Linked DNA regions of Desulfurobacterium sp. TC5-1. Each later gene encodes a partner of the first gene's protein in a complex. Links are inferred from orthologs where the notes say so. Each region holds a gene or a part of one and is shown in the gene's direction. Other genes may lie near its edges. The genes, in order: secA and secY.

Region 1 (3,468 bases):
CTATCAATCCAGATGCCCTTTTAAAGACAAGAAAGGCGGTTGCTGAAATAGAGAGAAAATTGGGACTATAGTAGCTTAACGGCGGGAAACGTTTCCCGCCGTTCCATCCAAATATTTTGACACTTTCCACTTATTGGTGTATCTTTAAATCGCCATGAAAAAGTTCAGAATTAATACGATTATAGTTGGATTTATCTTTTTGACCGTTTTTACCTGCGGAGAAGCGCCGGTAGAGGTTTTTTCGCCAGTTGGCTCTTCTGTAGAAACGGTTGCTGTTGTTAGCATTAAAAAAGAAATTGAACTTAGATTAGAAAAGATATCTTTCTTTTCCGCCTCAAAACGTTCCAAGCATGAAACAGATTCCATTTATACCTTTTCTGAAAATTCGCCGTTATTTTTCTGTTCTTTCACGAAAAGAGCTCTCCCGCCTCGTGCGTCACCTCTTATTTAAATTCATATGCTATTTTCATCTTTTCAATCACCTGCGATAAATTTAGAAAAAATCAGGAGGTCTTAAATGATAGATATTGTTCTTACGAAGCTTTTTGGCAGTAAAAACGAAAGAGCAGTTAAAAAAATGAAGCCGATTGTCGAGAAAATAAATGCGCTGGAACCTGAGTTTGAGAAGAAGAGTAAAGAAGAGCTTCAAGCCCTCACGGCTAAATGGAAGGAAGAACTTTCCAAGATAAAGGATGTAAAAGAACAGTTTAAATACATGGACAGGATTCTGCCTGAGGCTTTTGCAGCCGTTCGTGAAGCTGCAAAGAGAACTCTTGGAATGAGGCACTACGATGTACAGCTTATAGGTGGTATGGTTCTTCATCAGGGGAAAGTTGCTGAGATGAAGACCGGTGAAGGTAAAACGTTGGTGGCAACGCTTCCCGTTTATCTTAACGCACTTGCAGGAAAGGGTGTTCACGTTGTTACCGTTAACGATTACCTCGCCAAGAGGGATGCAGAGTGGATGGGTCCTGTCTATAACTACCTTGGCATAACTGTTGGTTATCTTCAGAACAGCATGGAAAAGCCGGAAAGAAAAGAGATGTATTTAAGGGATGTAACATACGGAACCAACAGTGAATTTGGATTTGATTACCTCCGTGACAACATGGCGTTTTCAAAGGATGAAAGGGTTCAGAGAGAGCTTTTCTACGCGATAGTTGACGAAGCCGATTCTATTTTGATTGACGAAGCAAGAACGCCGCTAATTATCTCTGGTCCTTCAGAGGAAAATGTTGATATCTACTACATTGCCGATTCTATCGTTAGACAGCTTAAAAAAGAGAAGCACTTTACCGTTGATGAAAAGAACAAAACTGCTGTTTTAACAGATGAGGGGATAAGAGAAGTTGAAAAAATTGTTACGAAAATGACGGGTATAAAAGATTTTAATCTCTATGATCCTAAATTTGCTGACCTGCTCCACGGAATTATACAGTCTCTGAGGGCTCACCACCTTTTTAAAAAGGATGTTGATTACGTTGTAAAAGATGGCAAGGTAATTATCGTAGATGAATTCACAGGGAGGATAATGCCGGGAAGACGCTGGAGTGACGGTCTCCATCAGGCTGTAGAGGCAAAAGAGAAGGTTAAGATAGAGGCTGAAAACCAGACACTTGCAACGATAACGATTCAGAATTACTTCCGTCTCTACAAAAAGCTTGCTGGAATGACCGGTACAGCGGAAACGGAAGCGGCAGAACTGAAAGAGATTTACGGACTTGATGTTGTTGTTATTCCTACCAATAAACCGGTTATAAGAATAGACCATCCAGACGTTATCTATAAAACAATGAAGGCAAAGTACGATGCTGTTGTTAAGGAGATAGAGAAAAACTACAAAAGGGGAAGACCTGTTCTTGTTGGAACAAACTCTATTGAAGCTTCAGAATATCTATCCATGCTTTTAAAGAAAAAAGGAATTCCACACAACGTTCTTAACGCTAAATATCATGAGAGGGAAGCGGAGATTGTTGCCCAGGCTGGGAGGCTTGGTGCTGTTACGATAGCAACAAACATGGCTGGTCGTGGAACGGACATTCTTCTTGGTGGCAATCCTGAATATATGGCCAGGCAGGAACTTAAGAAGAGGGGAATAACGCCGGAAAAGGTAGGTGAAGAAAAGTACGAGGAACTTCTTAAAGAGGAAACGGAAAAGTTTAAGAAGATAACGGAAGAAGAAAAGAAAAAGGTTATAGAGCTTGGCGGCCTTTACATCATAGGAACTGAAAGAAACGAGGCCCGTCGTATAGACAATCAGTTGAGAGGTCGTGCAGGGAGACAGGGGGACCCCGGAGAATCAAGATTTTTCCTCTCTCTTGAAGATGATCTTTTGAGACTTTTCGGTTCTGACAGAATTAAGAAGTTAATGGAAATGATGAACGTTCCGGATGACGAGCCAATAACACACAAGATGGTTTCAAAAGCCCTTGAAAATGCACAGAAAAGGGTTGAGGACCAGAACTTCCAGATAAGAAAGAGACTTTTAGAGTACGATGAGGTTTACAACGTTCAGAGAAAGGTAATTTATGAGCAGAGGAATAAACTGCTTGATGGAGAAAACTTTAAAGAGGATATTCTCTACATGATTGAAGAGGTTGTTTGGAAGCTTATAGACCTTTATGCTCCGGAAAATATTATTCCTGATGAATGGGATTTCGAAGGATTGAAGAGGGCATTAGAACTTCGTTTCGGTCTTGAGTTTGATATCCCTTCGTCGTTTAAAGAACTTATGGAGATGAAAGTTGAAGGTGCGGTTGATGAGAGAGATAAACTATTCCATCTCATTTACGATAGACTTGTAAAGGAGTATGAAGAAAAGGAAAAACTCATAGGAAGCCAGCAGTTGAGAGAGATAGAGCGTCTCATTATGCTTCAGACACTTGATCACTACTGGAGACAGCACTTGAGAGCGTTAGACCACATAAAAGAGAGTATTGGCTGGAGGGGTTACGCTCAGAAAGATCCAATTGTTGAGTTTAAGAAGGAGGCGTTTATACTGTTTGAGGAACTTATTTCCAGAATAGAAGATGCAACGGTTGACGGTATATTTAACTATTTTAAATATGTTGAAAGCCAGATAGAAGAAAGTGGAAATAAGGCCTGAGGCTTAAAAGGTTTCAGGCCTTTACAAATCTGTTAATTTATGTTATGGTAATGTGGGTTAAGGGAGGGAAAATGGTGAGGAAGTTGTTAATTGCTGTAGCTTTATGCGTTCTGCCGGTAACTGCAAGGGCAGATTTATATGTTGTTAGAAGAGGCGATTCCCTCTACAAAATAGCCCGCAAATACCATACAACTGTTGAGACAATAAGACGCCTGAATGGTATAAGAGGAAAACTTTTAAGGCCCGGCCAGCGTTTAATTGTTCCCGGTAGAAGCCGGTTTGCAAAGCCGAAAAAGAGCGTTGCCACGATAAATCTACTTGAAACGGAGGCGAGAGAACTTTCGGAAGCCTCTGAAAGGGAA
Region 2 (3,263 bases), 890 kb from region 1 along the record:
TTAATAAAAATTCCGGTTGTTGATGGTACTATACCTTTTGAAATTCAGGAAAGATTCGGGGCATCAACCATTATTATGAGACCGGCTGCCCCTGGTACTGGAGTTATTGCATCAGCTCCAGTTCGTGCAGTTCTTGAGTCAGCCGGTATTACTGATATTCTTACGAAAGTTATAGGTTCAACAAACCCACACACCGTTGTTAGGGCTGTTATTAAGGCTCTTGAAAAACTTAAACTTCCTGAAGAGTTTGCCCAGCTTCGTGGTGTATCTACCGAAGAGCTTAGAAGACGCTGGAAGCTTCCGGGAAGAAGAATTACGCCGGAAGGCGAGATTATCAGGAGGTAATAGATGGCTAAGGTTAAGATAACGCTTGTAAGAGGGCTTGCCGGAAAGAGTAAAAAGAAGAGAGCCACACTTGAGGCTCTTGGTCTGAGAAAAAGAGGAAGAAGCACTGTTAAAGAGCTAAATCCTGCTATCGAAGGGATGATAGATAAGGTTAGAGAGCTTGTAAAAGTAGAACCACTGGAGGAGTGAAATGGAACTTAAATTACATAACCTGAAACCAAATAAAGGTGCCGTTAGAGAGAAAAAGAGAGTTGGTAGAGGTCATGGTTCTGGTGTTGGTAAAACTTCCGGTAGAGGGCAAAAAGGCCAGAAGGCTCGTTCCGGATGGAGTGGTGGAACAAGACCAGGATTTGAAGGTGGACAGACACCTCTTTACATGAGATTTCCAAAAAGAGGATTTTCTAATTATCCTTTCAAGAAAGAGTATGAAGTTGTTAACGTTAAGGACCTTAACAGGTTTGAAGAGGGAACGGAGGTTACTCCTGAGGTTTTGGCTTCTGCAGGACTTGTTGCGAGAAATAAGCCTGTGAAGATTCTTGGGGATGGAGAGATTAACGTTAAGCTTACAGTTAGAGCCCACAAGTTTTCTGCATCTGCCAGGGAAAAGATAGAAGCAGCAGGTGGCGTTTGTGAGATTATAGAGAGGTAATAAATGAACCTTTCCAAGATATTTGCCAATGTGTTTGAAGTACCGGAATTAAAGAAGAGGCTTCTATTTACGTTTGCGCTCCTTGCCGTTTTCAGGCTTGGAGCGCATATACCAACTCCGGGTATTAATGTTGCGGCTCTTTCTGAATTTTTCCAGAGAGCACAGGGGACGATGTTCGGTTTTATGGATGCCTTTTCCGGTGGTGCGCTTTCAAAGCTGACAATTTTTGCACTTGGCGTTATGCCTTACATCAGTGCTTCCATTATAATGCAGCTTTTTACCGTTGCGTTTCCATCTCTTGAAAAACTTGCAAAAGAAGAGGGTGAGTACGGAAGGAAAAAGATTAACCAGTACACCCGCTACGGTTCTGTTGCACTTGCGTTTATTCAGGCTTTGGGTATAGCTATAGGCCTTCAAGGCATGAAAAGTCCTTCAGGTATACCTGTAGTGCCAAATCCCGGTTTCACATTTATTTTTGTCTGCGTTACCACGCTGGTAGCTGGTTCAACATTCCTTATGTGGCTTGGCGAGAAGATAACGGAACATGGTGTTGGTGAAGGTATGTCACTGCTTATCTTTGCAGGTATTGTCAGCAGAATACCTTCATCAGTTATAAACGTGATTACGCAGTTTAAAAGTGGAGAACTTTCACTTTTTAAATTGATAGGAATTATCCTTATTATTCTTACAATGACTGCACTTGTAATATACGTTGAAATGGCAGAAAGGAGAGTTCCTCTTCAGTATGCCAAACGCTCAACGCCTCAGGTTGGCGGAACATACACCAGTTTTCTGCCTATAAAGCTTAACCCTGCTAACGTTATTCCTATTATCTTTGCGGCATCAATTATGATGTTTCCAGCAACAATAACAAAGTTTATCCACGCTTCCTGGGCTCAGAAGATAGCTCAGATTCTTACACCTGGAACACCAACCTATCTGATTATTTACGGTGTGCTTATCTTTTTCTTCACCTACTTTTACACTGCAGTTATCTTCAATCCTGAAGAGATTGCCGACAACCTTAACAAGGCAGGTGGTTTTATTCCGGGTGTTAGAGCCGGTAAAGACACGGTTGAATATCTTGACAGGATCGTTTCAAGATTGACCTTTGCAGGTGCCGTTTTCCTTACAGCCATAGCTATTGTTCCTCTCATAATTATGCAGAAAATGCATTTCCCGTTTTACTTTGGCGGAACGGCACTTCTGATCGTTGTTGGTGTTGCCCTTGATACATTGAGAAGGATAGAGGCTTTTGCTCTGAACGTTTCTTACGAAGGATTCTTAGGAAAGAGGAAGAGACGCAGGAGAACTGGATTTGGGGGAGTAAGATGATAAAAGTTATATTCCTGGGACCTCCGGGAGCCGGTAAGGGGACTCAGGCTGTGAGAATAGCGGAAAAGTATGGAGTTCCTCACATTGCTACCGGTGATATCCTCAGGGCGGCTGTTAAAGAGGGAACGGAGCTTGGAAAGCTTGCAAAGTCTTACATGGACAAGGGAGAGCTTGTTCCTGATGATGTAATAATAGGCATTATAAAAGAGAGGCTTTCTCAGGATGATGTTAGAAAGAACGGTTTTATCCTTGATGGATTTCCAAGAACGCTTCCTCAGGCTGAAGCTCTTGATGAACTTTTAAAAGAGATAGGAATGGAACTTGATAAGGTTATCTACCTTAACGTTGAAGATGAAGAGATAGTTAAAAGACTTCTTGCAAGAGGAAGGGCAGACGATAAGGAAGACGTTATCCGCAATAGGCTTGAGGTTTACAGAAAACAAACAGCACCTCTTATCGATTACTACACCAGCAAAGGTCTTTTGGCAGAGATAAACGGTGTTGGGGATATTGACGAAATTACAGGTAAGATAGAAGAGGCAATAGGAGTAAATGGTTAAAAGGATTAAACCAAAGATAATTTTGAAAAGCCCTGAAGAGGTAGCCAGATTAAGGAATGCAGCGGCTCTAACTATGGAGATTCTCCTTAAAATAGGAGAAGAGGTAAAGCCGGGAGTATCAGCTCTTGATATAGATAAGCTTGCTAAAAGTTACTGTAAAGAATACGGTGTAAAACCGGCCTTTTTAGGGTATGCTGGCTTTCCCGGAGCCATCTGTGTTTCTGTGAATGAAGAGGTTGTCCACGGTCTACCGACGAAGAAGAAGGTGTTTAAAGAGGGAGACATTGTCAGCCTCGATTTTGGCGTTATAAAAGATGGATTCTATGGTGATGTTGCCATAACGTTTCCAGTCGGGAAAATTTCGGAAAGCGCTG

What was found.
Region 2: the proteins of secA (region 1) and secY are in contact, whole or in part, in a crystal structure (PDB 3DIN), measured with the Thermotoga maritima proteins. The link is inferred for Desulfurobacterium sp. TC5-1 from one-to-one orthologs. Residues at the interface, in WP_004082002.1 of Thermotoga maritima: Glu261, Ala262, Arg263, Lys300, Ala301, Arg302, Thr303, Ile304, Ile305, Leu323, Tyr324, Asp325, Pro326, Val329, Ser330, Tyr333, Ile336, Lys340, Phe345, Val349, Glu363, Phe364, Tyr374, Ser375, Gly376, Gly377, Glu393, Ile395, Thr482, Ser483; in WP_004081795.1 of Thermotoga maritima: Glu108, Gly109, Glu110, Glu111, Ala236, Glu237, Arg238, Arg239, Ile240, Thr241, Ile242, Gln243, Tyr244, Ala245, Arg246, Arg247, Val248, Thr249, Gly250, Arg251, Arg252, Val253, Tyr254, Gly256, Ala257, Ser258, Thr259, Tyr260, Leu261, Pro262.

The regions. Positions count from the first base shown.
Region 1 is NZ_ATXC01000001.1:359,436-362,903, forward strand. What follows is about bases 165-3,311. They hold secA (preprotein translocase subunit SecA), read left to right. Parts: upstream 165-517; coding sequence 518-3,106; downstream 3,107-3,311. Other genes in these bases: H153_RS0101825 (hypothetical protein), read left to right, coding at 165-451; H153_RS0101835 (C40 family peptidase), read left to right, coding at 3,178-3,311. Also shown: ppsA (phosphoenolpyruvate synthase), read left to right, coding at 1-71; more of H153_RS0101825, read left to right, coding at 155-164; more of H153_RS0101835, read left to right, coding at 3,312-3,468. UniProt on the Escherichia coli protein: Required for protein export, interacts with the SecYEG preprotein conducting channel.
Region 2 is NZ_ATXC01000001.1:1,248,214-1,251,476, reverse strand. The notes cover bases 222-3,163. They hold secY (preprotein translocase subunit SecY), read left to right. Parts: upstream 222-997; coding sequence 998-2,329; downstream 2,330-3,163. Other genes in these bases: map (type I methionyl aminopeptidase), read left to right, coding at 2,882-3,163; H153_RS0106495 (adenylate kinase), read left to right, coding at 2,326-2,889; rplO (50S ribosomal protein L15), read left to right, coding at 536-994; rpmD (50S ribosomal protein L30), read left to right, coding at 349-534; rpsE (30S ribosomal protein S5), read left to right, coding at 222-345. Outside these bases: more of rpsE, read left to right, coding at 1-221; more of map, read left to right, coding at 3,164-3,263. UniProt on the Escherichia coli protein: The central subunit of the protein translocation channel SecYEG. Consists of two halves formed by TMs 1-5 and 6-10.